DNA from 3 places in the Micromonospora schwarzwaldensis genome. Region 3 is predicted to be linked to each of the others. Evidence: predicted binding sites of a transcription regulator. Region 3 holds the regulator's gene; each other region holds the start of a gene.
What was found. The regulator HrcA, encoded in region 3, represses chaperone genes, less so after heat shock. The targets are predictions, from matches to a motif close to GGTTNGCACNCTCNNNNNGAGNGTGCNAACC.

Region 1: groL (chaperonin GroEL) is a predicted target of HrcA. The motif match lies at 8,803-8,833, and genes of this name have one in related genera.
Region 2: groES (co-chaperone GroES) is a predicted target of HrcA. The motif match lies at 1,796-1,826, and genes of this name have one in related genera.

The regions. Positions count from the first base shown of each region.
Region 1 covers NZ_CP154796.1:64,055-73,900, reverse strand. Annotated here, with positions in the region: gene VKK44_RS00375 (FAD-binding oxidoreductase) at 1-581, shown strand, start outside; gene VKK44_RS00370 (hypothetical protein) at 583-1,092, opposite strand; gene VKK44_RS00365 (glycerol-3-phosphate dehydrogenase/oxidase) at 1,167-2,969, opposite strand; gene VKK44_RS00360 (S8 family serine peptidase) at 3,038-5,545, shown strand; gene VKK44_RS00355 (GNAT family N-acetyltransferase) at 5,579-6,511, shown strand; gene VKK44_RS00350 (hypothetical protein) at 6,696-6,914, shown strand; gene groL (chaperonin GroEL) at 6,984-8,606, opposite strand; gene VKK44_RS00340 (hypothetical protein) at 8,881-9,846, opposite strand, start outside.
Region 2 covers NZ_CP154796.1:404,417-414,262, forward strand. Annotated here, with positions in the region: gene ybaK (Cys-tRNA(Pro) deacylase) at 1-414, opposite strand, end outside; gene VKK44_RS02055 (THUMP-like domain-containing protein) at 471-1,703, opposite strand; gene groES (co-chaperone GroES) at 1,960-2,274, shown strand; gene groL (chaperonin GroEL) at 2,345-3,991, shown strand; gene VKK44_RS02070 (molybdopterin-dependent oxidoreductase) at 4,116-5,759, shown strand; gene VKK44_RS02075 (WhiB family transcriptional regulator) at 5,918-6,301, opposite strand; gene VKK44_RS02080 (helix-turn-helix transcriptional regulator) at 6,554-7,366, shown strand; gene VKK44_RS02085 (DUF5319 domain-containing protein) at 7,378-7,782, opposite strand; gene guaB (IMP dehydrogenase) at 7,980-9,542, shown strand; gene VKK44_RS02095 (GuaB3 family IMP dehydrogenase-related protein) at 9,579-9,846, shown strand, end outside.
Region 3 covers NZ_CP154796.1:966,403-976,248, forward strand. Annotated here, with positions in the region: gene VKK44_RS04680 (sugar ABC transporter substrate-binding protein) at 1-699, shown strand, start outside; gene VKK44_RS04685 (carbohydrate ABC transporter permease) at 696-1,685, shown strand; gene VKK44_RS04690 (carbohydrate ABC transporter permease) at 1,682-2,512, shown strand; gene VKK44_RS04695 (hypothetical protein) at 2,569-3,429, opposite strand; gene VKK44_RS04700 (enoyl-CoA hydratase-related protein) at 3,584-4,369, opposite strand; gene hemW (radical SAM family heme chaperone HemW) at 4,389-5,612, shown strand; gene VKK44_RS04710 (DUF4870 domain-containing protein) at 5,656-6,303, opposite strand; gene hrcA (heat-inducible transcriptional repressor HrcA) at 6,512-7,537, shown strand; gene dnaJ (molecular chaperone DnaJ) at 7,609-8,751, shown strand; gene VKK44_RS04725 (16S rRNA (uracil(1498)-N(3))-methyltransferase) at 8,753-9,487, shown strand; gene VKK44_RS04730 (SDR family NAD(P)-dependent oxidoreductase) at 9,618-9,846, opposite strand, start outside.

The sequences.
Region 1 (9,846 bases), 900 kb from region 3:
CGGAGGCGCTGCTGCTGGCGGCGGTGGACACCGGCGACCGGGCGGCCGGTGACCTGGCCCGGATCGCCGAGGTCTGCACGACGGCCGGCGCCGACGAGGTCTGGGCGGCCACCGACGCGACCGAGGCCGCCGCGCTGCTCCAGGCGCGGCGGCTGGCCCACCCGGCGATGGAGCGCTTCGCCGCCGAGACGTTCCCGGGTGGCAACGGCGGCCTGGTCATCGACGACGTGGCGGTGCCGCGCGGCCGGCTGGCGGAGCTGCTGGACGGGGTGGCCCGGATCGCCGCCGCGTGTGACGTGCCGATCGGGGTGGTCGGGCACGCCGGTGACGGCAACATGCACCCGAACATCGTGGTCGACCGCGCCGACCCGGCGAGCCTGGAGCGGGGCCGGCGGGCCTTCGACGAGATCATGCGGCTCGGGCTGGACCTGGGCGGCACCTGCACCGGCGAGCACGGCGTCGGGCTGCTCAAGCGGGACTGGCTGGCGCGGGAGATCGGCCCGGTGGGCGTCCGGGTGCATCAGGCGATCAAGGCGGCGCTGGACCCGGCGGGGCTGCTCAACCCCGGCAAGGTGCTCTGACTCAGCCCTTGTCGTCGGCGGGCGTGGCCTGGGTGAGCAGCAGCAGCACCTCGTACGCCACCGGCGGCGCCGGCTCGCCCGGGCAGTCCTGGATGGTGACGGTCAGCCCCGGCGGGATCAGCAGCGTCGAGGTCAGCACGCCGATGCAGAGCTGCCGGTACTGCCGGGCCTGGTCGGTTTCCCGGGCCAGCGCCGGGTCGGCGAGCATCCGCTGCAACCGGGACGTCTGCTCGGGGTTCAGCGCGCCGGTCGCGTCGACGCCGTCGCCGGCGCAGTCGCGGCACTGCCACCGGCCGGTCGGCTCCACGTCGAGCGTGCGGACCGCGCCGTCCCCGCCCAGCCGCTGCATCAACGTGACGAGGTTCCCGGTCGGTGTCGGTGTGGCCGAGCCCTGCCGACCGGGTGCGGTGGTGCCCTCGGCGTTGCCGAGGAGCGCGCAGCCGGTCAGGGCGGTCGCCAGCAGGACACCGGCGGACAGGGCGGGGACGCGCGACCAGGATGGGCGAACCACGCGGGAAACCTACACTTCCGTAGGTAGCGCGCACTAGCCGTCGAGCGGCCGTTAGGGGTCGGGTTCGGGTCGGCCTAGCGGGGCGAGGCCGGGAGGTCGGTGCCCCGGTCGGCCGCGAAGCCCCGCACGTCGGGCGCGCCGAGCCGGGCCGCGTCGGCCGCGACGTCGTCCGGCATGAGCTGCGACGCCCGCTCGGCCTCCACCCGCGCCCGGTAGTGGGCGACCTCCCGGGCGCGCGTCGCCGCGTCCCAGCCGAGCACCGCGCCCATCAGCTCCGCGACGTGCTCCGCCGACTCCAGGCCGCGGTGGCTGGTCTCGATGGAGATCCGGGTACGCCGGGTGAGCACGTCCTCCACGTGCAGCGCGCCCTCGGCCCGGGCCGCGTACGTGACCTCGGCGGCGAGGTACTCCGGGGCGCCGGCCAGCGGCGAGCCCAGCAGCGGATCGGCGTCGACCAGGGCGAGCAGATCCAGGGTGAGGGTGCCGTAGCGCTCCAGAAGGTGCTCCACCACCCCGACCGGCACCCGGTGCCGGCGGGCCAGGTCGGCCCGGTCCCGCCACATGGCGGCGTACCCGTCGGCGCCGAGCAGCGGCAGGTCGGCGGTGCGCGACGGACGGGCCCGGCCGAGCCGGCGTGCCGCGTGGTCGACCACGTCGGAGGCCATCACCCGGTACGTCGTGTACTTCCCGCCGGCCACCAGCAGCAGGCCGAGCATCGGCTCGACCACGGCGTGCTCCCGGGACAGCTTGGAGGTGGAATCCGCCTCGCCGGAGAGCAGCGGGCGCAGCCCGGCGTAGACGCCCTCGATGTCGGCGGTGGTCAGCGGCCGGTCCAGCACGGTGTTGACCTGTTCCAGCAGGTAGTCGATGTCACGCGCGGTGGCGGCCGGGTGGGACCGGTCGAGCTGCCAGTCGGTGTCGGTGGTGCCGATGATCCAGTGGCCGCCCCACGGGATGACGAAGAGCACGCTGGTGGCGGTGCGCAGGATCAGCCCGGTCTCGCCGACGATCGCCGAGCGCGGCACCACCAGGTGCACGCCCTTCGACGCCCGGACGCGCAGGCCGGGACGCAGCCCGACGTCGTTGAGCATCCGCGACATGTCGTCGCTCCACACGCCGGTCGCGGCGATCACGGTGCGGGCACGGACCTCGAACTCGGCGTCCGGCGAACCGGCCGGCGCCTCCAGGTCCCGCACCCGGACGCCGGTCACCTCGCGGGCCTGGCGGATCAGGCCGACCGCCCGGGCGCTGGTGACGACCGTCGCGCCGAGACTGGCCGCGGTGCGGGCCAGCGTGACCACCAGGCGGGCGTCGTCGACCTGGCCGTCGTAGTAGCGGATCGCGCCGGCCAGCGTGTCGGGCCGCAGGCTGGGGAAGATCCGGCGGGCGCCCTCGCGGGTGAGGTGCCGGTGCAGCGGCATGCCGCGCCCACCGCCGAACACCCCGGCGAACACGTCGTACGCGGCCACGCCGAGCCCGTAGTAGGAGCGGCGGAGGACCCGTCGGGGCAGGTCGCGTACGCCGCCCTCGGCCGGCAGCGGCACCAGGATCGGCACCGGGCGGACCAGGTGCGGGGCGAGCCGGGTGGCGAGCAGCCCGCGCTCGGTGAGCGCCTCGTGGACCAGGTGGAACTCCAACTGTTCCAGGTAGCGCAGGCCACCGTGGATCAGCTTGCTGGACCTGCTGGACGTGCCGGCGGCGTAGTCGCGCGCCTCGACCAGGGCGACCTTCAGCCCCCGGGAGGCGGCGTCCAGCGCGGCGCCCGCCCCGGTCACCCCACCACCGATGATCAGCACGTCGAACCGCTCGGCGCGGAGCCGGCGCAGGTCGTCGGCGCGGCGCTCGGCGGAGAGCTGGCCGGCCACGGATCGGGACACGTTGGGGTCGCGCACCCGTCCACGGTAGCCGTCCGCACGCCACGGCGACACGTCCCGGCCGTACCGTGATGACCATGCTGACCGGCCCGCCCGCTGCGCCCGTACCCCCGCCGTCGCCGCGCGAGACCGGGCCGTGGCCGGTCGTCGCGGCGGTCGCGGCCGGCGTCTGGGCGGTGCTGGTGACCGTGCCCGGCCAGGTCACCGGCTGGCTGGTCGACCAGGTGGTGCTGGTCACCGGGCTGGACCGGGCGGTGGCGGTCTGGCCGGTGGTCGCGGCGGGCACCGTGCTGCTGGTCGGCGCGCCGGTGCTGGCGCTGGCGCTGCTGCCCCGCTCCCCGGCGCTGCGCGCGGCCGGGCGGGCGTGGGCCGGCGGCGCGGCGACGCTGGGCGCGGCGACACTGCTCCGGGCGCTCCCGCCGGTGCACCACGAGGCGTACCTGGCGGCGCTGGCGGCGACCGCCGCGCTGCTGGCGTTCGCCGCCGCCCGGCTCACCCGCCACCGCCCGCCCATTCCGGCGGCCACCGCCGGGCCCCCCGGCCCCATCCCGGCGGACGGCCCGGCGACGACGGCCGGACGGACCGGCCCGAGGGCGGCGGACGGCGGAACCGGGCCGGCCGGTCGCGGGGGTGCGCGGCCCGACGCGGTGCCGCTGCTGGCGGTGGCCGCCGGGCTGGCGGTCCTGTTGCCCTGGGTGTGGGTGGGCGCGCTGGGCGGCGCGCTGGAGACGCTGCTCGCCGGCCTGGCCGCCGCCGCGTTCGGCGTGTTGGCCGGCGTGCTGCTCGGCCCCGGGTTCTGGGCCGCGTTCGCCGCCGGGCCGACGCCCCGGCCGGTCCGGCTGGTGCTGGTCGGTGGTCTGGTCGCGGGCGTCACGCTGACGATGCTGGCCGCCGGCGCCGGGCAGTCCGGCGCGCAACTGCCGGGCCTGGTGCTGCTGCCGCCGCTCGGCTTCGTGCTGGCCGCGCTGGAGGCCGCGGCCCGGCGTGCCGGCCGTCCCGCCGGGGCGACACCGGCGCGCTGGCTGGTCGGCCTGGCGCTGGCCGGCCCGCTGGCCCTCACCGACCCGGAGGAGATCACCCTGCTGCTGGCCAGCAGCCGCGACGTGCCGTTCTGGGTCGCGGTGGGCACCGGCGCGGCGTTCGCCGTCGCGGTGCTGCTCGCCGTCGGGTACGCCGTGCTGCTCGCCCGCCGCCGCGCCGGCGTGCCCCGCCGGGGCGTGGCCGGGCTGGCCGCCGGGGCCCTGCTGGCCGCCGTGGCGGTGGTGTACGTGGTCCCCGGCCAGCCGGGCCTGTACGGCGAGCGGCTGCTGGTGGTGCTGCGCGAGCAGGCGGACCTGAGCGGCCTGCCGGCCGGCGCGCCGGGCCGGGCGGGGCGGGACGCGCGGGCCGCCGAGGTCTACCGGCGGCTGGTGGCGACCGCCGACCGCACGCAGGGCGACCTGCGCCGCACGCTGACCCGGCTGCGCCTGAACCCGACGCCGTACTACCTGGTCAACGCCATCGAGACGGACGGCGGGCCGGGCATCCGGGCGTGGCTCTCCGGCCGGCCCGAGGTGGCCCGGGTGCTGGTCGACCAGCGCCCGCGTCCGCTGCCCGCGGCGGCGCCGCCGGCCCGGGGCGACACCCCGGCGCCGACCGGCCCCACCTGGAACGTGTCGCTGATCGGCGCGGACCGGGTCTGGTCGGAGCTGGGCGTCACCGGCGCCGGCGTGGTGGTGGGCAGCTCCGACTCCGGGGTGGACGGCCGGCACCCGGCGCTGGCACCCGGGTTCCGGGGCGGCGACGACTCCTGGTACGACCCGTGGGAGCACCGCCGCACGCCGGCCGACCGGGGCGGCCACGGCACCCACACGCTCGGCAGCGCGGTGGGCCGCGACGGGATCGGGGTGGCGCCCGGGGCGAGCTGGGTGGGCTGCGTCAACCTGGACCGCAACCTCGGCAGCCCGGCCCGCTACCTCGACTGCCTCCAGTTCATGCTGGCGCCGTTCCCGCCGGGCGGGAACCCGCTGACCGACGGCCGGCCGCAGCGCGCGCCGGACGTGCTGACCAACTCGTGGGGCTGCCCCCCGCTGGAGGGGTGCGATCCGGGGGCGTTGCGCCCGGCGACCGCCGCGCTGGCCGCGGCCGGCATCCTGGTGGTGGCCGCCGCCGGCAACACCGGCCCGTACTGCGGGTCGATCGTCGACCCGCCGGCGCCGTACCCGGACGTGCTCACGGTCGGTGCGGTCGACCGGGCCCGCCGGCTCACCGAGTTCTCCAGCCGGGGCCCGACCGGGGAGGTTCCCAAACCCGACCTGGTGGCGCCCGGCGCGGCGGTGCCGTCGGCGTTCCCCGGCGGCGGGTACGCCACCCTGGACGGCACCTCGATGGCGACACCGCAGGTGGCCGGCGTGGTGGCGCTGATGTGGTCGGCGAACCCGGCGCTGATCGGGGACCTGGCGCGGACCCGGGAGATCCTCACCGGGACCGCCACCCCGGTCACCGTTCCGGCCGGCACGACCTGTGGCGGCACCCACGACCTGGTCGGCGCCGGCCTGGTCGACGCGTACGCGGCGGTGCGGGCGGCGCGGGCCGGTTAACAACCCTGCCGGAATGGCCTAGGGTCGGCGACCATGGACGTGGAGATCATCGAGCTGGGCCGGGACCGTCTGCCCGAGGTCGTCGCACTCTGCCGGCGGTCGCTGGACCTGCCGGAGGACGCGGCCGAGGCGCCGGCCGTGGTGGCCACGCTGGCGGAGCGGGCGGCGGCCGACCGGCCGGTGCTGCGGCTCGGCGCGGTCCGCGACGGCACGTTGCTCGGGGTCCTGGTCGGGTCCCGGTCGGCGACCGATCCGCGGCTCGGTCACGTCGACCTGGTCGCGGTGGCCCCGGCGGAGCGCCGCCGGGGGATCGGCGCGGCGCTGCTGGCCGACGCGGAGGGCCGGCTGGCCGCGCTCGGCGCGTCCGAGGTGCTGCTCGCCGGCAACCCGCCGTACTACGCCTGGCCCGGCATCGACGTCCGCTACACGCCGGCGGTCTGCGCCGCGCTGCGGCTCGGCTACCGGCAGGACCGGACCGCCTGGAACATGACCGCCACGCTGGCCGAGGGGTCGGCGGCGCTGCGTCCCACCGAGGCCAGCGAGCGGCGGCTGGCCGGGCAGGGCGTGACGGTACGCCGGGCCACGTCCACGGACCTGCCGGCGCTGGCCGCGTTCGCCCGGGCCACGTTCGGCGGCGCCTGGGACGGTGAGCTGGCCGGTTCGGTGGGCCGCCCGGACGCGGGCGCGCACCTGGCCGAGCGGGACGGCGAGATCCTCGGCTTCGCCGCGTACGGGTCGGCGCGGCCGAGCTGGTTCGGGCCGATGGGCACCGCCCCGGCGGCCGAGGGTTCCGGGATCGGTGGGGTGCTGCTGCGCCGCTGCCTCCGCGACCAGGCGGCGGCCGGGTTCACCGAGGCGCAGATCGGCTGGGTCGGCCCGGTGCCGTTCTACTCGGGTGCGGCCGGGGCCCGGATCGAGCGCGTCTTCTTCCTCTACCGGAAGGCCCTTCAGGGGCGCACCCGGTAGCACACGTGGAGCACCCGGTCGCGGCACTCTGGACACGTGCTCCATGCCCACAGCATCGCCGACGCCCCGCCGGCACCGGACACCCGGTCTATCGGCGTGAAGAGCCATCAATCGGGCATAACGCCGTTCGCCCTCCACGCCCATCGACCGGCCCCTACCGTTCGAGGGGCAGAGGAGGCGCGCAATGACCACGGATGACGAACGGACCGACGGCCCGGCGACGGGCCGGCGCCCGGCCGGCGAGCTGCCCACCGAACGGCTCGACGTGGGCGACGCCGAGCAGGACGCCGCGGACCAGCCGGCCGTGGAGGAGCCCCGGCAGCCGGTGGACGAGCCGAGACGGCTGCTGCCGCCGTACGACCGGGCACACAAGCGACGCAACCAACGCCCGCTGCCCACCTGACGCGGACGCGGAAGGGGGCGGACCGCTGACGCGGCCCGCCCCCTTCCGGCGTACTGGGTGAAGCTGGACTCAGAAGTCCATCTCCCCGCCACCCGGGCCAGCCGGGGCGGCCGGGGTCTTCTCCGGCTTGTCCGCCACGACGGCCTCGGTGGTGAGGAACAGCGCGGCGATCGAGGCGGCGTTCTGCAGCGCGGAACGGGTCACCTTGGCCGGGTCGATGATGCCGGCGGCCAGCAGGTCGACGTACTCGCCGGTCGCGGCGTTGAGGCCGTGACCCGGGTCGAGGTTGCGGACCCGCTCGACGACGACGCCACCCTCGAGGCCGGCGTTGACGGCGATCTGCCGCAGCGGGGCGTCCAGCGCGATCTTGACGATCTGCGCGCCGGTCGCCTCGTCGCCGGCCAGGTCCAGCTTGTCGAAGGCGGTCTTGCCGGCCTGGACCAGCGCGACGCCACCACCCGGGACGATGCCCTCCTCGACGGCGGCCTTCGCGTTGCGGACGGCGTCCTCGATGCGGTGCTTGCGCTCCTTCAGCTCGACCTCGGTGGCCGCGCCGACCTTGATCACCGCAACACCGCCGGCCAGCTTGGCCAGACGCTCCTGCAGCTTCTCCCGGTCGTAGTCGGAGTCGCTCTTGTCGATCTCGGCCCGGATCTGGTTCACCCGGCCCTGGATCTGCTCGGCGTCACCGGCGCCGTCGACCACGGTGGTCTCGTCCTTGGTCACCACGACCTTGCGGGCGCGGCCCAGCATGTCGAGGGTGACGGCGTCCAGCTTGAGGCCGACCTCCTCGCTGATGACCTGGCCACCGGTGAGGATGGCGATGTCGCCGAGCATGGCCTTGCGGCGGTCACCGAAGCCCGGCGCCTTGACGGCGGCCGACTTGAAGGTGCCCCGGACCTTGTTGACGACCAGCGTGGCGAGGGCCTCGCCCTCCAGGTCCTCGGCGATGATCAGCAGCGGCTTGCCCGACTGCATGACCTTCTCCAGGATCGGGAGCAGGTCCTTCACCGACGAGATCTTGCTGTTGACGATCAGGATGTAGGGGTCGTCGAAGACGGCCTCCATACGCTCCGGGTCGGTCATGAAGTAGGCGGAGATGTAGCCCTTGTCGAAGCGCATGCCCTCGGTGAGCTCGAGCTCGAGGCCGAAGGTGTTGCTCTCCTCGACGGTGATGACGCCTTCCTTGCCCACCTTGTCCATCGCCTCGGCGATGATCTCACCGACGGTGCTGTCACCGGCGGAGATGGAGGCGGTGGAGGCGATCTGCTCCTTGGTCTCCACGTCCTTGGCGAGCTTGAGCAGCTCCTCCGAGACGCTGGCCACGGCGGTCTCGATGCCCCGCTTCAGGGCCATCGGGTTGGCGCCGGCGGCCACGTTGCGCAGACCCTCGCGAACCAGGGCCTGGGCCAGGACGGTCGCCGTCGTCGTGCCGTCACCGGCGACGTCGTCGGTCTTCTTCGCGACCTCCTTGACCAGCTCGGCGCCGATCTTCTCGTACGGGTCCTCGAGCTCGATCTCCTTGGCGATGCTCACACCATCGTTGGTGATGGTGGGGGCACCCCACTTCTTCTCGAGCACGACGTTGCGGCCCTTGGGGCCGAGCGTCACCTTCACGGCGTCGGCGAGCTGGTTCATGCCCCGCTCGAGGCCGCGGCGCGCCTCTTCGTCGAACGCGATCATCTTGGCCATACGGCGTTGTCCTCCTGGACACTCACGGGCCACCCGGGATGCCCGGATGGGCCGTCTGGTGTACGCACCTTGGGGACGTCGCCACCTGGCGACGACGACGTCCTCCTCGGTCGGGCCGGACAGCCCGCGACGACCGGCCCCGTTCCGCTCCGGCACCCTGGAGGCACCGGCGCGGCCGTGGCCCTACCGCCCCGACCATTGGCACTCACCGTACGCGAGTGCCAATGACTTGTTTAGCACTCTCCCTAGCCGAGTGCAAGCACGACCGCACCGCTCAGCCGAGTTCCGCAGCCAGTCGGGCCGCGTTCACCGGGCCTTCGTGGGCCCGCTGCTCGGCGTACGCGACGACCAGCCCGACGAGCTGCGCGAGGTAGGCCGGCGCGGCCAGCGCGGCGCCGACCACGGCCAGCGTCACCGCCCCGACCGCGGTGCCCGGCGCGGACGTCGGATCGGCGCCGAACGCCGCGCCGCTCACCGCGCCCACCACGACGTCCAGCACGCTCGCCGCGAGCAACGCGCACGCCACCAGCGCCACCCGGCCCAGCACCATGCCGAAGCGGGTGTGGAACATCCGCCAGGACCGCCCGATCGGGTCCTGCCGCTCGAACAGGTAGACCGGGCCGAACAGCGCGACCGCGAACCCGACGTAGATGCCGGGCAGCAGGCAGAGACAGGCGCCGACCGTGATCAGCAGCGAGACGACGATCGTCCAGCCCCAGAGGCCGAGCGCGCGGCGCGCGCCGTACCGGAGCGCGCCGCCGAGGCCGGCCGGCTCCCCGGCCGCCTGCCGGGCGACCACCCAGGTGCCCGCGCCCCAACCGACCGCCTGGAGCGGACCGAAGACCAACGCGGCGAACAGGACCACGCCGTAGAACGCGAACAGCTGCCCCAGGTAGCCGTCCGGCAGCACCGGCGCGCCGTCCGGGCCGGTCGCCAGCTCGTCGGTGGGGACCAGGAAGAGCGAGAGGACGGAGATCACCGCCGCCGGTACGCCCTGGGTGAGCAGCATGATCGGCAGGAGTTGCCGCCAACCGCGCCGGACCGCGCCGGCGCACCGCGCGAACCAACCCCCAACGCCCGCGTACGGCGGGGTGACCAGCGGATCCTGCGGGTCGGGACCGGGGTACCAGCCACCGGGCACCGGGTGACCGGGGTACGCCGCACCGGGCATCGGGTGACCGGGGTACGCCGCGCCCGGCATCGGATGACCGGGGTAGGTGGGCCCGGTGGCCGGCCAGCT
Region 2 (9,846 bases), 560 kb from region 3:
CACCTGGAGGCCGCGACGGCCGGCCGAGACGTACACCGTCGGGTGCGCCAGCGCGGACACGTCGACCACTGTCGGCAGCGCCCGGCGCTGCCCCAGCGGGCTGATCCCGCCCCGCACGTATCCGGTCGCCCGCTCGGCCACCGCCCGGTCGGCCAGCGCGGCCCGCTTGCCGCCGACCGCCCCGGCCAGCGCCTTCAGGTCCAGCTCCCCGGTCACCGGCACCACCGCCACGGTCAGCACGCCGTCGACGTCGGTGACGAGCGACTTGAACACCTGCGCCGGTGGCACCCCGAGCGCGTCGGCGACCAGCGCGCCGTAGTTCGGCGCGTCCGGCGGGACGTCGTACCGGTGGGTGCGGTACGCGATCTTCCGCCTGGTCAGCAGCGCGGTCGCCGGAGTGCCCTGTCCCGCCATGACGGTCAAGCTAACCCGGCCGCCGCCGCCCGGCGACCCGAGCCGGCGGAGTCCGATCAGCCGGTGGCCGGAACCGGACGGCAGATCAGCACCGTGGGCGCGCCGGCCACCCGGGTCAGCACCAGGCTGGCCGCCGTGTCGCCGGACAGGCGCAGGTCGCGGCGCAGCTTCTCCGGCTCCAGCGCCGAACCCCGCTTGAGGATCTCCACCCGGCCGACCCGGCGCTCCCGCAGCAGCGCGCGCAGCCGCTTCAGCGAGAACGGCAGCACGTCGGTGATCTCCAGGCAGCGGGCGAACGGCGTGGGCCGCGCCGCGTCCGCGTACAGGTAGGCGATCGACGGGTCGGCGAGCGTCGCGTCGAGGTCGGCGGCCAGCTCGGCGACCAGGTGCGCGCGCACCACCGCCGGGTCCGGGTCGTACAGGAACCGCCGGAGCGGGCCCACCTGCGCCTCGTCCGCGCCGCTGCCGGTGAGGTGGTGAGAAGGGGACCCGTCTCTACCGGAGGCGTCAACCGGGGGCCCTTCCTTGCTCCGCAGGAGGGTGGCGCGGCGGGGGACGCCGGCCAGCGGGCCGCACCAGAGGGCGGCCTCCACCAGGTCGCCGTCGACGCTCACCCACTCCGCCTCGGCGCCGGCCGGGATCAGCGCGTGGTCCAGGCCGGGCGCCACCTTGACCACGGTGCGCGGCACCCGCTCGGCGAGCGCGGTAACGAAGTCCCACGGCGGCGAGTAGGCGTTCGGGTCGAAGATGCGCCGCCCGGTGCCGGCCCGCCGCCGGGCCGGGTCGCAGAACGCCCCGTCGACCCGGGACACGTCGAACGCGGTGGCGTCGCCGCACTCGACAGTGACCAGCTCGGCCAGCCCGGCGGCCTCGGCGTTCGCGGTGGCCATCGCCGCGGTCAGCGGGTCGGCCTCCACCGCGTACACCCGGATGCCGGCGCGGGCCGCGGCGAGCGCGTCGGCGCCCAGCCCGCACCCGAGGTCGGCCAGGGTGGTCACGCCCGCCGCGCGCAGCCGCGCGGCCCGCCGGTCGGCGACCACCCGGCGGGTGGCCTGCTCCAGCCCGGGTCGGGTGAGGAACATCCGGGCCGCCGCCGCGCCGAACTTGCCGACCGCCCGGCGACGCAGCTCCGCCTGGGTCAGCGCCGCCGCCGCGAGCCCGCCCGGGATTCCGGCCGAGCGCAGCGCGGCGGCTGCCGCCAGCGGGTCGCCGCCGGCCACCCGCTCCGCCGAGGCGAGCGCGGTCGACCCCTCGGGGGTACGCAGCGCGGTGAGCTGGTCGAGATCCACCCGCCCATTCTCCCGGCCGGCTCCCGGGGGCGACACGACGGGCGACGCGCTGGCACTCTCCTTGACGGAGTGCTAGCCGAGGAATAACCTGCGATTAGCACTCTCACCCTGAGGGTGCCAACGCCCGGGCCCCGTGCCCGAGCGTTGAACGCCAGGCGGACCGGCACCCGCGACGACGGCCCCGCCCGGTGGCATGTGGCAGATTGACGCTGGTCGGCGTGCCGACCGGCAACGACACCAAGTACCCCAGGAGGGTATGCCCGTGACTACCGCGACCAAGGTTGCGATCAAGCCGCTCGAGGACCGCATCGTGGTGCAGGCGAACGAGGCCGAGACCACCACCGCCTCGGGCATCGTGATCCCCGACACCGCCAAGGAGAAGCCGCAGGAGGGCACCGTCCTCGCTGTCGGCCCGGGCCGGATCGACGACAAGGGCAACCGCGTGCCGGTCGACGTGAAGGTCGGCGACACCGTCCTCTACTCGAAGTACGGCGGCACCGAGGTCAAGTACGCCGGCGAGGAGTACCTGGTGCTCTCCGCCCGCGACGTCCTCGCGGTCATCGAGAAGTAAGCAACCGATCAGTGTCGTTGCCCCGGTCCGGCTCGCCGGGCCGGGGCAACGTCGCTTCGAAGGGATACCGATGGCAAAGATCCTGAGCTTCTCGGATGACGCCCGGCACCTGCTCGAGCACGGTGTCAACGCCCTCGCGGACACGGTCAAGGTCACGCTCGGCCCCCGCGGGCGCAACGTCGTCCTGGACAAGAAGTTCGGTGTGCCCACGATCACCAACGACGGCGTGACCATCGCCAAGGAGATCGAGCTCACCAACCCGTACGAGAACCTCGGCGCGCAGTTGGTCAAGGAGGTGGCGACCAAGACCAACGACGTCGCCGGCGACGGGACCACCACCGCCACCGTGCTGGCGCAGGCCATGGTCCGTGAGGGCCTGCGCAACGTGGCCGCCGGCACCAACCCGACCGGCCTGAAGCGGGGCATCGACGCGGCAGCCGCCAAGGTCTCCGAGGCGCTGCTCGGCAAGGCCGTCGAGGTCGCCAGCAAGGAGTCGATCGCGCACGTCGCGACCATCTCCGCGCAGGACGCCACGATCGGCGAGCTGATCGCCGAGGCGATGGAGCGGGTCGGCCGCGACGGTGTGATCACCGTCGAGGAGGGCTCCGCGCTCACCACCGAGCTGGAGGTGACCGAGGGTCTCCAGTTCGACAAGGGCTTCATCTCGCCGAACTTCGTCACCGACGTGGAGGGGCAGGAGTCGGTCCTGGAGGACCCGTACATCCTGATCACCACGCAGAAGATCTCGGCGATCGAGGAGCTGCTGCCGCTGCTGGAGAAGGTCCTCCAGAACAACAAGCCGCTGCTCATCATCGCCGAGGACGTCGAGGGCCAGGCCCTGTCCACGCTGGTGGTCAACGCCATCCGCAAGACCGTCAAGGTCTGCGCGGTGAAGGCCCCCGGCTTCGGCGACCGCCGCAAGGCGATGCTCCAGGACATGGCGATCCTGACCGGCGCCGAGCTGGTCGCCCCGGAGCTGGGCTACAAGCTCGACCAGGTCGGCCTGGAGGTGCTCGGCACCGCCCGTCGCGTCGTGGTCGACAAGGAGAACACCACTGTCGTCGACGGCGGCGGCCAGTCCGCCGAGGTCGCCGACCGGGTCGCCCAGATCCGCAAGGAGATCGAGGCCTCGGACTCCGAGTGGGACCGGGAGAAGCTGGCCGAGCGGCTGGCGAAGCTCTCCGGCGGCATCGCGGTGATCAAGGTCGGCGCGGCCACCGAGGTCGAGATGAAGGAGCGCAAGCACCGCATCGAGGACGCCATCGCCGCGACCAAGGCCGCGGTCGAGGAGGGTACGGTCCCGGGCGGCGGCGCCGCGCTGGCCCAGATCCTGCCGGTGCTCGACGACGACCTGGGCTTCACCGGCGAGGAGAAGGTCGGCGTCTCGATCGTGCGTAAGGCGCTGGTCGAGCCGCTGCGCTGGATCGCCCAGAACGCCGGCCACGACGGCTACGTGGTGGTGCAGAAGGTCGTCGGCCAGGAGTGGGGCACCGGCCTCGACGCGGCCACCGGCGAGTACGTCGACCTGGCCAAGGCCGGCATCCTCGACCCGGTGAAGGTGACCCGCAACGCGGTCTCCAACGCCGCGTCGATCGCCGGCCTGCTGCTCACCACCGAGAGCCTGATCGTGGAGAAGCCGGCCGAGTCGGAGCCGGCCGCGGCCGGTGGGCACGGCCACTCGCACGGCCACGGCCACCAGCACGGCCCGGGCTTCTGACCCGAGGAGTACGGCCCGACGTCGGGGCACACCGCCGAGCCGGCGGGGTGCCCCGACCCGTATCCGCTTACGGAACTCTGACGAGATTGGCGGCCGGCCCGACCGGTCGACCAGACTGGGTCGCGTGAGCACGATCTCCCGCCGCCACGCGGCGCTGGCCGGTGTCGTCGCCGCCGTGGTGGCGCTCGGCGTCGCCGAGCCGGTGGCCGTCCTGACCGGTCCCCGGTCCGCCCCGCTGATCGCCGTCGGCGGCCTCGTGGTCGACCTGGTGCCCGAGCCGCTCAAGCAGTTCGCCATCGACGTCTTCGGCAGGTACGACAAGATCGCCCTGCTGGTCGGGACGGCGCTGCTGCTGGTGGGCTTCGCGGCGCTGCTCGGCCTGGCGGCGGCCCGGCGGCTGGTGTTCGGCCTGGCCGGCATCGCCGCGTTCGCCGTGCTCGGTGTCGCCGCCGCGCTGACCCGGGCCGGCGCGGACGCGTTCGACGCGCTGCCCTCACTCGTCGGCGCGGGCCTGGGCGGGCTGACGCTCTGGGCGTTCGTCGCCGGCCCGCTGCGCGCGGACCGCGACCCGGCGGTCCCCACGACGTCCCCGGACGGCGCGACGGCGTCCCGGCCCGGTCCCACGCCGCCCCCGGCAGTCGCCGCGCTCGCCCGCGAGGAGAGGGCGTCGGGCGACTGGGAGCCCCTGGACGGCGGGGACCAGGAGTCGCGGCGCCGGTTCCTGCGCGGCGTCGGCCTGCTGACCGGCGGCGCGGCGGTGGCCGGGCTCGGTGGGCACTGGCTCGCCGGGCGGCGGGGCGTCTCGGCGGCCCGGCAGGCGGTGACGCTGCCCGCGCCGGCCGCGCCCGCCCCGCCGGTGCCGGCCGGCGCGGACCTGTCCCTGCCCCGGCTCGCCCCCTACGTCACGCCGAACCGGGAGTTCTACCGGATCGACACCGCGCTGGTGGTGCCGCAGGTGGACCCGGTCACCTGGAAGCTGCGCATCCACGGCCGGGTCCGTAACCCGATCGAACTGAGCTTCGACGACCTGCTCGCCCGGCCGATGGTCGAGCGCTACGTGACGCTGGCCTGCGTCTCCAACGAGGTGGGCGGCGATCTGATCGGCAACGCCCGCTGGCTCGGTGTGCCGCTCAAGGAACTGCTGGACGAGGCGGACCCGGAGGAGGGCGCGGACCAGGTGGTCGGGCGCGCGGTCGACGGCTGGACCTGCGGCACCCCCACATCGGTGTTGCGCGACGGGCGGGACGCCCTGCTCGCGGTCGGGATGAACGGCGAGCCGCTGCCGGTCGCGCACGGCTTCCCGGTCCGGATGGTGGTGCCCGGCCTCTACGGGTACGTCTCGGCGTGCAAGTGGCTGACCGAGCTGGAGCTGACCAGCTTCGCCGACTTCGACGCGTACTGGGTGCCGCGCGGCTGGTCCGCCCAGGGCCCGGTCAAGACGCAGTCGCGGATCGACACGCCCCGTGCCCGCAGCCGCCCGGCCGCCGGCCCGGTGACGGTCGCCGGGGTGGCGTGGGCGCAGCACCGTGGCGTCCGCCGCGTCGAGGTACGTGTCGACGACGGCCCCTGGCGGGAGGCGACGCTGGCCCCGGCCGTGTCGTCGGACACCTGGGTCCAGTGGTCCTGGCGCTGGGACGCCACCCCCGGCGAGCACACCCTCCAGGTGCGCGCCACCGACGCGGCCGGTGAGACGCAGCCCGAGCAGCGCAGCCCGGTCGCCCCGGACGGCGCGACCGGGTGGCACACCGTCCCGGTGACCGTCGCCTGACCCGGGCTCCGTCGCCCGGCCCGCCTCCGTCGATCATGAGGTTGGCTGCCTCGGGACGGACGATTCGCCCCGCCAACCTCATGATCACCGGAAGGGTCGGACGACGAAACGCCGCCGCGCCCCGGGGAGGGGCGCGGCGGCGCGAAGTGCGAGCGAGGTCAGGCGACCTTGCGCTGGTCCGGGACGGCGGTCTTGTGCGGTCGGCCGAGGCGGGCCTCCAGGCGGGCGACGTCGACCCGGGCCTGCCGGCGGTCGGCCGCGTCCTCCCAGCCGAGGGCGAGCAGACGCAGCCGCTCGGACTCGCTGAAGCCGCCCCAGACGCCGTACGGCTCGCGGACGGCGAGGGCGTGCGCGGCGCACTCGGCGCGCACCGGGCAGGCCCGGCAGACGGACTTCGCGCCGGACTCGCGGCGCAGCCGGGACGAGCCGCGCTCGCCGTCCGGGTGGAAGAACTGGGCGCTGTCGCGGCCCCGGCACGCGCCGAGCCGCTGCCAGTCCCAGAGGTCGACGATGGGTCCAGGCAGCCTACGTACGTTCGACATCAGCACCCCTCCTCCCGCGCGGCACCGCGGAGAATGTTCGTGGCCAGCTACCGGGCGGCGGTCCGCGCGGGATGCCGGTTCCGGTTGGACCACTCGGTACCCGAGCCGTCCCCGGCTCACACATCTGTGATCGAAAACCTCGGACACTGGGTGGCATATGCCCCATCTGTCGGAAAAGTTCGGATGATTGCTCGGAACCCCCTCCCGACCCGACCCGCACGTGGTCTGCTCTGAGTCGGAGAGGAGACCACAGTGCGTAGCGTTCTAATCTGCGTTCGGACACCACTGGCAGCCCAGCATCTGACCTCCGCGGCAGCGCGGCTCGGGCTGTCCGGCGCCGTCCGGACGGCCGTCTCCGATCCCGAGGTGATGTTGCGGCTCGCCGAGCGCCCGGTCGACGTCGTCCTGGCCGACACCGCCCTGACCCGGCCGGACAGTGCCGGCTTCGTGCGGCGGGTGCTCGCCCGCGCCCCCCAGGCCGCGGTGCTGCTGCTCGGCGCCGAGGAGTCGGAGTCGGCGGCGGCCACCATCAGCGCCGGGGCGCGGGGCCTGATCCAGAATGCCGACCACGACCTGACCAGCGCGGTGGCGAAGGCGTTGCTGCTGCTCTCCGCCCCGGGGCGGGCCAACCGGCACCGGGTGGCCGACACCGCCCGGGACGCGGCGGCGGTCGGCGGGCCGACCCGGGCGGCGACGCCGGGGCGTACCCCGGGCGGGCCGGGCTGGCCGGCGACGGCGACGGATCCCGCGGGCCTGCCCACGGTGGTGCCGGTGCAGCGCGGCGAGGACGCCAACGACCCGGCGGCGGAGGGGGCGGAGGCGCCCCAGCCGGGCGCCGGCCAGCGCCCGGCGCGGACGCCGCGCAGCGCGATCGGGCTCACCGAGCGTGAGCTTCAGGTGCTGCTCGGCATGGCGGAGGGCAAGAGCAACGCGGAGATCGGGCGGGAGCTGTTCGTCTCCGAGGACACCGTCAAGACGCACGCCCGGCGGCTGTTCCGCAAGCTCGGCGCGCGCGACCGCGCGCACGCGGTGGCCGCCGGTTTCCGGGCCGGCCTGGTCGCCTGAGCCCGGCCGGCTCACTCCGACGCGGCGTCGTCCGTGCCCTCGGTGAGCGTGTCGTGCACGCCGTCCGCGTAGCCCCGGGCGTAGTCCCAGCTCACGTAGTGGTCGGGATCGGGGTCGTAGGCCGGCTCGTGCACCCGGGGACGCCCCGAGTTCAGCAGGTGGCGCAGGTTGCCCCGGAGCAGGTCCCAGTCGAAGTAGTGCGGCTCGCGGCAGTCCTCGCACTCGATCACCAGGCCACGCACCCCGATCGGCTGGAGCAGGGCCTGGTAGATCTCCAGATCGGCGAGATCCTCCAGCACGTCCTGACGCTCGACCTCGGTCAGCGGGTCGAGCGTGTCCTCGTCGCCGGAATCGTGCAGGCCGGCAGCCGGATCGGCCGGGTCGCCGTTGAACGGGTCGATGGGCTCGTCGTGCACCCCCTCACCGTAGACCCCGCGCCGCCGGAAAGCCCGCCCCCTGCCCCGCTGTGGCCCGGCCTACGCCGGGCCCGCCGCTGCCCGGGGCGGACCGGGCCAGTGGGTACGATGAGGCGACGCGCCGTCACACCGGTGCGCGCCGGTGTCCGCGCGCACCGCCTCGCTGCAGCCCGTTCGACCAGCTCAGGGGAGCAATCGTGGAGAATTCGCCCAGCACCGAGAACCCGGCCGGCCCCGACGGCGGCGAGCTGGGCGGCCATCTGCCCGAGCTGCCGGCCGGTTCCGCCCGGGTGGTGCCGCTCGGGCTGACCTTCGACGACGTGCTCCTCCAGCCCGGCGAGTCGGACGTGGTGCCCAGCCGGGTGAACACCCGGACCCGGCTCACCCGCAACATCGAGCTGACCGTGCCGCTGCTCTCCAGCGCGATGGACACCGTCACCGAGGGCCGGATGGCGATCGCCATGGCCCGCCAGGGCGGCATCGGCGTGCTGCACCGCAACCTCTCCGTCGAGGACCAGGCGCTCCAGGTCGACCTGGTCAAGCGCTCCGAATCCGGCATGATCACCAACCCGGTGACCGCCAGCCCGGACGACACGCTCCGCGACGTCGACGCGCTCTGCGGCCGTTACCGCATCTCCGGCGTCCCGGTGGTCGACGGGCAGGGCCAACTGGTCGGCATCGTGACCAACCGCGACATGCGCTTCGTCTCCGACCCGGCCACGCCGGTCCGCGACATCATGACCCGCACCCCGCTGATCACCGCGCCGGTCGGCGTGAGCAAGGACGACGCGCTCGACCTGCTGCGCCGCCACAAGGTGGAGAAGCTGCCGATCGTGGACGGGTCCGGCGCGCTGCGCGGCCTGATCACGGTCAAGGACTTCACCAAGAGCGAGCAGTACCCGAACGCCACCAAGGACGAGGCGGGCCGGCTCCGGGTCGCCGCCGCGGTCGGCGTGGGCGAGGACGGCTACAAGCGGGCCCGCGCGCTCGTCGACGCCGGCGTCGACGTGGTCATCGTGGACACCGCGCACGGTCACCAGCGGGCCGTGCTGGAGATGGTCGCCCGGCTCAAGCGGGACGTGACCATCGACATCGTGGGCGGCAACATCGCCACGTACGCGGGCGCGAAGGCGCTCGTCGAAGCCGGCGCCGACGGCGTCAAGGTGGGCGTCGGGCCGGGCGCCATCTGCACCACCCGGATCGTGGCCGGGGTGGGCGTGCCGCAGGTCACCGCGATCATGGAGGCGGCCCGGGCCGCCCGCCCGGCCGGCGTGCCGGTGATCGGCGACGGCGGCATCCAGTACTCGGGCGACATCGCCAAGGCGCTGGTGGCCGGCGCGGACACGGTGATGCTCGGCAGCCTGCTGGCCGGCTGCGAGGAGAGCCCCGGTGAGCTGATCTTCATCAACGGCAAGCAGTACAAGGCGTACCGGGGGATGGGCTCGCTCGGCGCGATGCAGTCGCGCGGTCAGGGCAAGTCGTACTCCAAGGACCGCTACTTCCAGCAGGACGTGATGGCCGAGGACAAGCTCGTCCCGGAGGGTGTCGAGGGCCAGGTGCCCTACCGGGGGCCGCTCGCCCAGGTCGCCCACCAGCTCATCGGCGGCCTGCGCGCCGCCATGGGTTACGTGGGTGCCGAGAGCATCCCGGAGCTGCACCGACGTGGCCAGCTCATCCGGATCACCGCGGCGGGGCTGAAGGAGAGCCACCCGCACGACATCCAGATGACCGTCGAGGCGCCCAACTACCACTCCCGCTGACCTCTCCCTCCACCCCCGAACACACCTGGAGTCCCCATGCGTGACGTGGTCGAGATCGGGCTGGGCAAGACCGCGCAGCGCGGTTACCACCTGGACGACATCGCCATCGTGCCGAGCCGCCGCACCCGGGACGTCGACGACGTCTCCACCGCGTGGCAGCTCGACGCCTACCAGTTCGGCATCCCCTGCGTCGCGCACCCCTCGGACGCGACCATGAGCCCGGCCTCCGCGGTGCGCCTCGGCGAGCTGGGCGGCCTCGGTGTGCTCAACGTCGAGGGCCTCTGGACCCGCTACGAGAACCCGG
Region 3 (9,846 bases):
AACTCCGAGCTGCCGTTCTACTCCTTCCTCTGGGGTGCCGGCGGGGAGATCGCCACCAAGGACGGCGACACCTGGAAGTCCGGCTACAACACCCCCGAGGCGCAGAAGGCGGTCAAGTTCTGGACCGACCTGGTGACCGTGCACAAGGTCGCCCCGCCGGCCGCCGCCGGCTGGAACGAGGTCGACGCCCGGACCCAGTTCGCCACCGGCAAGGCCGCCATGGCGTTCGCCGGTAGCTGGCAGGGCGGCGCGATGAAGAAGGACAACCCCGACATCGAGAAGGTCTGGGGCACGTTCCCGATCCCCGGCCCGGACGGCAAGGCCGCCCCGGCGTTCGCCGGCGGTTCCGACATCGCGGTCTGGAAGGACAGCGAGCGCCAGGCGCTGGCCTGGGACTACATGACCGTGCTGCTGAGCAAGCAGAAGGACCAGGAGTTCGCCAGCAGCCTCGGCTTCTTCCCGGTCTACCAGGACCTGGTCAGCGGCGGGAACTACGCCAACGACAAGGTGATGGCCGCGTTCGCCACCGCCATCCAGAACACCAAGCTGACCCCGCTGACCCCGAAGTGGGTCGAGGTCAGCCGCACCAAGACGGTGACCCAGGCGATGAACAGCTCGGTCATCAAGGGCCAGAAGACGGTCGAGAAGGCAACCGCCGACGCGGCCACCGAGATGGAAAGCATTCTCAACGCCAAGTGACAACGCTGACCAAGGCCACCGGCGAGGCCGCCGCGCGGGAGACCCCCGCGCGGCGGCGCCGCCCCCGGGTGGACCGCCTCCCGTACCTGCTGCTCCTGCCCTGTCTGGCGATCATCGCCGTGCTGCTGCTCTGGCCGCTCGGCCAGGTCGTGATGATGTCCTTCTACAAGCTGGACAGCGTCCGCCAGCTCCGCGGGGACCGCGAGTGGCCGTGGGTCGGCCTGGCCAACTACACGCAGATCCTCGGCGACCCGTTCTTCCGTACGGTGCTGCGCAACACCGTGCTCTTCGCGTTCGCCAACGTGGCGCTCACCATGGTGCTCGGCACGCTGGTGGGGCTGCTGCTCAACCGGCTCGGCAAGCGGATGGCCACGTTCGTGGCGAGCTGCGTGATGCTCGCCTGGGCCACCCCGGCGCTGACCGGCACCATCGTCTGGAAGTGGATCTTCGACGACACGAGCGGCCTGGTCACCTGGCTGTTCAACAAACTGCCGGACGGCCTCTCCACGACCCTGTTCGGGCGTAGCGACTGGACCGGCTACGGCTGGTTCAACGACCCGCTGCTCTTCTTCGGCATCCTGACGCTGGTGGTGGTCTGGCACTCGTTCCCGTTCATCGCGGTGAGCGTGCTGGCCGGGCTCAAGAGCGTGCCCACCGAGTTGCAGGAGGCGGCCCGCGTCGACGGCGCCGGGCCGTGGCGCGTCTTCTGGTCGGTCACGTTCCCGATGCTGCGGCCGGTCTTCGGCATCCTCGTGGTGCTCTCCACGATCTGGGACTTCAAGGTCTTCACCCAGCAGTTCGTACTGGCCGGCGGCACCCAGGACCGGTCGACGTTCATGCTGTCGATCTACTCGTACGCGGAGGCGTTCTCACCGCCGCCGAAGTACGGACTCGGCTCCGCGATCGCCGTCATCCTCACCGTGATCCTGCTCGCGGTGACCGCCCTGTACGTCCGCATGGTGCTCAAGCAGGAGGACGAGTCGTGAAGAAGATCGCGCTCAACGGGGCCGGCGTGCTGGTCGCGCTCTTCGCCGCGTTCCCCGTCTACTGGATGATCGCGACCTCGCTGAAGCCCAACCGGGAGATCTTCTCGGCCACGCCGCGCCCGGTGCCGGCGGAGCCCACCCTGGAGCACTACCGGGAGATTCTCACCGGCAACCTGATCCCCGGCGTGACGTTCCTCGACTTCTTCCTCAACAGCGTGCTGGTCGCGGTGGCCACCGTGCTGCTGAGCGGCCTGGTCGCGCTGCTCGCCGCGACCGCGGTGGCCCGGTTCCGGTTCAAGCTGCGCACCAGCTTCCTGATCCTGCTCCTGGTGGTGCAGATGATCCCGCTGGAGGCGCTCGTCATCCCGCTGTTCCTGATGATCCAGCGGCTCGGCCTCTACAACACGTTGCCCAGCCTGATCCTCACCTACCTCGGCTTCTCGCTGCCGTTCGCGGTGTGGATGCTGCGCGGCTTCGTCGCGGCGGTGCCGAAGGAGCTGGAGGAGGCCGCCGCGATCGACGGGGCGAGCCGGGCGCAGACGTTCCGCAAGGTGTTGTTCCCGCTGGTCGCGCCCGGCCTGGTGGCGACCAGCATCTTCTCCTTCATCACCGCCTGGAACGAGCTGATCTTCGCGTTGACGTTCATCAACGACCAGCAGCGGTACACGCTGCCGGTGGCGATGACGTTCTTCTTCGGGCGGGACGACACCGCCTGGGGGTCGGTGATGGCCGCGTCGACGCTGTTCACGCTGCCGGTGATCGTCTTCTTCCTGCTGGTGCAGCGCCGGATGGTCTCCGGGCTGGTCGCCGGCGCGGTGAAGGGCTGAGCCCGGTCGACCTCGATGACGGGCCGTCGGCGGGCCGTCGGCGGCCCGGCGCCGGCTCAGGTGTCGGCGAAGACCTCGGCCAGCACCTGCGTCGCCGGATCACCCTTCACCCGGGCCCAGGTGCCCTGCTCGGCGGTCCACTCCAGGCTGCCGAAGCGGACCCGCTTCACGCCGTTGTCGTCGGCGTGCGAGACCAGCCAGTGCGCGTAGCGCCAGCCGTTGCGGTCGTCGCTGGCCGGCACCGTCAACCCGGTCAGGTTCGTCGCCCCGGTCAGCCGGGGCAGGCCCCAGTCCAGCGTCAGGCCCTCCAGCACCGCGCTGGCGGCGGCCGGGCCGCGCATGGTCGGTGTCGAACCGACAGTGCAGGCCACCGCGCCGGTCGCCTGGCCGAGCAGCGCGCGGGTGAGGACCTCCGACTCGTCCGCCCACTTCTGGTACGCCTCGGGGTAGGCCGACCGCTGCACCCGCTGGGCGGCCTCGGTGACCCGCATCCGCTCCCAGCCCTTGACCTTCTTCAGCGCGGCGTAGAACTTCCGGGTCGCGTAGCGCGGGTCCTGGATCTCCTCCGGCGTGCCCCAGCCCTGGCTCGGGCGCTGCTGGAACAGGCCGAGCGAGTCCCGGTCGCCGTGCGCGATGTTGCGCAGGTGCGACTCCTGGTAGGCGGTCGCCAGCGCCACCACCACCGCGCGCTCGGGCATCCGGCGCTGCGCCCCGATGGCGGCGATGGTGGCCGCGTTGGCCATCTGGTCGGCGCCCAGCACCACCTCGCCGTCGGCCTGCACGGTGCAGGTCCGGCTGGCCAGCGGCAGCCGCAGGTGGTGACCGAACTGCTTGGTCACGAACCAGATCGCGAGCAGGGCCAGCACGCACACCACCACACCAGATGCCACGATCGCCGGTCGCGTCCGCACCCGCACCCCCTGTCCTGACAGTCCGACCAGCGTACGTCGCCGACGCGACTCCCCGACTCGGCCGACCGGCCTTCTCACCGCCGCGTCACCGGCCCGTGACCGGTCGCTGTCGAGAAGGGGTCCCGCCTGTGCCGGACGCGTCGACCGGGGGCCCCGCCTTCTATCCTTCGGCGGGCACCCACGCCGCCGGGCGCTTCTCACGGAACGCGAGCACCCCCTCCCGCCCCTCGTCGGAGAGGAAGTACCCCGTGGAGAGCGCCGCCAACGCACCGATCTCCGCCCGCAGATCGGTGGCGGCCGGCCGGCGCAGCAGCTCCTTCGCCCCGGCCAGCGCCGCCGGCGCGCCCTTGACCAGCGCGGCGCGGTAGCGCTCGACGGCGGCGTCCAGCCCGTCCGCCGGCACCGCGGCGGTGACCAGGCCGACCTCGGCGGCCCGCCGGCCGTCGAACGTCTCCCCGGTCAGGTACAGCTCGGCGGCGGCCCGCGGGCTCAGCCGGGGCAGCACGGTCGCCGAGATCACCGCCGGGATCACGCCGATCCGCACCTCGGTGAACGCGAACGTCGCCTCCTCGGCACAGACCGCCAGGTCGGCGGCGGCGATCAGGCCCAGCCCGCCGGCCCGGGCCGGCCCGGCCACCTTCGCCAGCACCGGCTTCGGGCACTCCCGGACGGCGACCAGCACGTCGCCGAGCATGCCGGCCGGCACGGTCCCGCTGGCGTACGCGGCGGCGGTCTCCTTCAGGTCGGCGCCGGAGCAGAAGACCGGGCCGGTGTGGTCCAGCACGATCGCCCGGACCGCGTCGTCGGCGACCGCCGCGGCCAGCCCGGCGAGCAGCTCGGTCATCAGCGGCGTGGAGAGCGCGTTGCGGTTGTGCGGGCTGTCCAGGGTGAGGGTGGTCACCCCACGGGCCGTGGCGACCCGCACGAGAGCGTCCGGAGAGGTCATGCCGGGCACACTAGTGGCCATGCCCGGCGTCCTTCCAGAAGGCGAACCCGTCCCGCGCGACGGGTCGCTGCCCGCCACCGCCCGCCGCGCCGTCGGCGCCCGCGGCTTCGGCGTGTACGTGCACGTCCCGTTCTGCGCCAGCCGGTGCGGTTACTGCGACTTCAACACGTACACCGCCTCGGAGCTGGGTGGCGGGGCGAGCCGGGAGACGTACGCCGACAGCGTGCTGGCCGAGCTGGCGCTCGCCGGCCGCGTGCTCGGCGACTCCCCGCCGCCCCGGGTGGACACCGTCTTCGTCGGCGGCGGCACACCCACCCTGCTGCCCGCCGACGACCTGGCCCGGATCCTCGACGGCATCGACCGCACCTGGGGCCTGGCCGCCGACGCCGAGGTGACCACCGAGGCCAACCCCGAGTCGGTCACCCCGGAGTCGCTCAGGACGCTGCGGGCCGCCGGTTACACCCGGATCTCGCTGGGCATGCAGTCCGCCGCGCCGGGCGTGCTCGCCGTGCTCGACCGGCGGCACAGCGCGGGCCGGGCCACCGCCGCCGCCGCCGAGGCGCGCGACGCCGGGTTCGACCACGTCAACCTGGACCTGATCTACGGCACGCCGGGGGAGACGGCCGACGACTTCGCCGCCTCGCTGGCCCAGGTGGTCGACGCGGGCGTGGACCACGTCAGCGCGTACGCCCTGATCGTGGAGGACGGCACCCGGCTGGCCGCGCGGATGCGCCGGGGCGAGCTGCCGTACCCCTCCGACGACGTGGCGGCGGACCGCTACCTCGCCGCGGAGGCGGCGCTGCACGCGGCCGGTTTCTCCTGGTACGAGGTGTCCAACTGGGCCCGCTCCGAGGCGGCCCGGTGCCGGCACAACCTGCTCTACTGGACCGGCGCGGACTGGTGGGGCCTGGGCCCGGGGGCGCACAGCCACGTCGGCGGCGTGCGCTGGTGGAACGTCAAGCACCCGGCCGCGTACGCGCAGCGGCTGGCCGACGGCGCCTCGCCGGCGCTGGCCCGGGAACGGCTCACCGGTGACGAACAGCACATGGAGGACGTGATGCTGCGGCTGCGACTCGACTCCGGGCTGCCGCTGGACGTGTTGGACACCGCCGGGCGGGCGGGCGCCGAGCGGGCCCGTGCCGGTGGTCTGCTCGACGACGCCGCGTACGCGGACGGTCGTGCCGTGCTCACGCTGCGCGGCCGGCTGCTGGCCGACGGCGTGGTCCGCGACCTGCTGCCCTGACCGGTCCGGCCGGCCCCGCCGCGCGGGACCGGCCGGTGCGGGGTCACTTGATCAGGCTGGCCGACATCGGGTAGCGGTAGAGCTGCCCCTCGTTGGCCTTCACCCCGGCCAGGATGCCGAAGATGATCCCGACGATCATGGCGCCGAAGCCGACCACCAGGCCGATCAGGATGCAGGTGAGGATCCAGCCGACCAGCGCGATGACCGACCAGATGAGCTGGAAGTTCAGCGCGGCGACCGCGTGCGCCCGCACGGTCGGGGACTGGTTGCCCCGGGCCAGCAGCGCCACCAGCGGCGCGATCCAGCCCAGCACGCCGCCGCCGATCAGCATCCCGGCCGCGCCGCCGAAGTGCGCGACCAGGGCCCACGTCTTGTCGTCGTTGTTGGCGTAACCGGCCGGCGGGCCGTAGGAGCCGCCACCGGGGTAGCCGCCGCCGGGCGCGCCGTAGCCCGGGGCGCCACCACCGGGCGGGGGATAACCACCCGGCGGGGGGTAGCCACCCGCCGGAGGCTGGCCGCCCGGGGGCGGATAACCGCCGGGCGGGGGATAGCCGCCCCCGCCCGGAGCCCCGGACAGTGGTGCGGTGGGGGGCTCGTCGGCCGGCGAGGAGCCGTACGGCGCCGACGGCGGGAACGGGTCGGGCTGGGGGCCGGGGTCCCCCGCTCCGGGAGGGCGAGGAGGTTCAGTCATGGACGTCACGGTAGGTCCCGGGGGCAAGCGGCACCAGGGCTGTTCGGTCCCGACGCGCCGCCGGAACGCGACGGCCGCACCCGGGGTCCGTCGCTGATCATCGCGCCGGTGGGGGTGCCGACGTAGACTGGCACTCGCTACAGTCGAGTGCCAGTCGCCCGGCGGATGCCGCGCGTCGCCCGGCCGAGGTGCGTCAGGAGGTGGGGAGATGGGTCTCGACGACCGCAAGCTCGCCGTGCTGCGCGCCATCGTGGAGGACTACGTCGCCACGCAGGAGCCGGTGGGCAGCAAGGCCCTGGTCGAGCGGCACCAGCTCGGCGTCTCACCGGCGACCGTGCGCAACGACATGGCGGTGCTGGAGGAGGAGGGCTACATCCGGCAGCCGCACACCAGCGCCGGCCGGGTGCCCACCGACCGTGGCTACCGCCTCTTCGTCGACCGGCTCTCCCGGGTCAAGCCGCTCAGCCCGGCCGAGCGCCGGGCGATCGAGCGCTTCCTGGTCGGCGCCGTCGACCTCGACGACGTGGTGCACCGCACGGTCCGGCTGCTGGCCCAGCTCACCCGGCAGGTGGCCGTGGTGCAGTACCCGAGCCTGGCCCGGTCCAAGGTGCGCCACCTGGAACTGGTGCCGATCTCCACCACCCGGCTGATGGTCGTCATGATCGCCGACACCGGGCGGGTCGAGCAGCGGCTGGTCGAGCTGCCCGCCCCGGTCCCCGCCGAGCACGTGACCGACCTGCGCCGGCTGGTCAACGAGAAGCTGGTCGGCAGTCAGCTCGCCGAGACGCCCCCGCTGGTGCAGGCGCTGGTCGAGGAGTCCGCGCCGCACCTGCGCCCGGCCATGACCACGCTCTCCACCGTGCTGCTGGAGACGCTCGTCGAGCGGCACGAGGAGCGGATCGCGTTGGCCGGCACCGCCAACCTGACCCGGGGTGGCCTGCTCGACTTCCAGGGCTCGCTGCGCCCCATCCTGGAGGCGCTCGAAGAGGAGGTCGTGCTGCTCAAGCTGATCGGCGAGACCGAGCCGAGCAACACCACCCGGGTGCTCATCGGCGACGAGAACGAGATCGACAATCTGCGGGCCGCCTCGGTGGTCAGCACCGGTTACGGCCCGGGTGCCACGATCGTCGGTGGGCTCGGCGTGCTCGGGCCGACCCGGATGGACTACCCCGGCAATATCGCCATGGTGAGGGCCGTGGCACGCTACGTGGGCGAACTGCTGGCCCAGAACTGACCAGTCAGGGCCGACGGCCGGGAACGGCCGGCGACCGGCGACGCGAGACGAACATGAGGACACCGAACGCAGTGGCCAGGGACTACTACGGCATTCTCGGCGTGAGCCGGGACGCCTCCGACGACGACATCAAGCGTGCCTACCGGAAGTTGGCGCGGCAGTACCACCCGGACGTCAATCCGGACCCGGAGGCACAGGAGAAGTTCAAGGACATCAACGCCGCGTACGAGGTCCTCTCGGACGACCGGAAACGGCAGATCGTCGACCTGGGCGGCGACCCGCTCGCCCCGGGTGGCGGCGGCGCGGGCGCGGGTGGCCCCGGCGGCGCCGGCCCGTTCGTCGGCTTCCAGGACATCATGGACGCGTTCTTCGGCGGCGCGGCGGGCGGCAGCCGGGGTCCCCGGCCGCGTACCCGGCCGGGCGCCGACGCGATCCTGCGGCTGGAACTGGACCTCAACGAGACCGCGTTCGGCGTCGAGGCGCCGATCACGGTCGACACCGCGGTGCTCTGCACCACCTGCTCCGGCGCCGGCACCGCCGCCGGCACCCACCTGGCCACCTGCGAGGCGTGCGGCGGTCGCGGCGAGGTGCAGTCGGTGCAGCGGACGTTCCTCGGCCAGGTGGTCTCCGCCCGGCCGTGCACCGTCTGCCAGGGCTACGGCACCACGATCCCGCACCCCTGCCCGACCTGCGCCGGTGACGGGCGGGTGCGGACCCGCCGCTCACTGACCGTCAAGATCCCGGCCGGCGTCGAGGACGGCATGCGGATCCGGCTGGCCCAGCAGGGTGAGGTCGGCCCGGGCGGCGGCACCGCCGGCGACCTCTACGTCGAGATCCACGAGCGGACCCACGACGTCTACTCCCGCAAGGGCGACGACCTGCACTGCCGGGTGACCGTGCCGATGACCGCCGCCGCGCTCGGCACCCGGCTGACCATCAAGACGCTGGACAGCGAGGAGATCGTCGACGTCAAGGCCGGCACCCAGCCGGGCAGCACGCTGCGGCTGCGCGCCCGCGGCGTGCCGCACCTGCGGGGCACCGGCCGGGGTGATCTCTACGTCCACCTGGACGTGCGCACCCCGACCAAGCTCGACGCCGACCAGGAGCGGATGCTGCGCGACTTCGCCAAGACCCGTGGCGAGGAGGTCGCCGAGCTGACCAAGCAGGGTGGCTTCTTCTCCCGGATGCGCGACGCCTTCAACGGGCACGCCTGAGGTGTCGGCGCCGCTGTTCCTGGTCGAGGCGCTGCCCACCGGCGACACGGTGACGCTGGACGGCCCGGAGGGCCACCACGCGGCCACCGTGCAGCGGCTGCGCGTCGGCGAGGAACTGCTGCTCGCCGACGGCCGGGGCGGCACCGCCGCCGCGGTGGTCACCGCCGTCGGCCGGGGCACGCTCGACGCGCGCGTCACCGCCCGGGGGTACGCCGACGCGTGCGTCCCGCGGCTGGTGGTGGTGCAGGGGATCGCCAAGGGCGAGCGGGGTGAGCTGGCCGTGCAGGCGATGACCGAGGTCGGGGTGGACGAGATCGTGCCCTGGGCGGCGTCCCGCTCGGTCGCCCAGTGGCGCGGCGACCGGGGCGTACGGGCCCGGGAGAAGTGGGTGGCCACCGCCCGGGAGGCCGCCAAGCAGGCCCGTCGCCCGTGGCTGCCGGTGGTGGCCGGCGCCCCGGACGAGTCCACCGCCAGGGTGGCCCGCCGGATCGCCGGCGCCGGTGCCGCGTTCGTGCTGCACGAGGAGGCCGAGGAGCGGCTGACCACCGTCGAGCTGCCGTCGACCGGCGAGATCGTCCTGGTGGTGGGTCCCGAGGGCGGCATCGCCGACGCCGAGCTGGCCAGTTTCCGCGAGGCCGGCGCCCGCCCGGTCCGCCTGGGCCCCTCGGTCCTGCGCACCTCCACCGCCGGCGTGGCCGCCCTCAGCGTCCTCTTCACCCGCCTCCCCCGCTGGTAACCCCACGCGTCCTCTCACCCCCACCCCACCCACCCTGGCCGCGCAGTTTCACGGAAAGAGTGGCTATTCGCGGCCGGACAGGCACTCTTTCCGTGAATCAGCGCGCGGTAGGGGGAGGGTGAGGGGTGGGTCAGGTGCGGAGGTAGGAGGCGCCGTTCAGGTCGACGATGGTGCCGGCGGCCCATTCCGCCTCCGGGCTGGCCAGCCAGTGGACGGCGGCGGCGATCTCCTCGGGGCGGGCCACCCGGTGGAACGGCGACTGCGCCCGCACCGCCTCGCCGCGCTCGCTCTTGAGGTGCTCGTTCGTCATGTCGGTCTCGACGAAGCCGGGCGCCACGCAGGCCACCCCGATGCCGTAC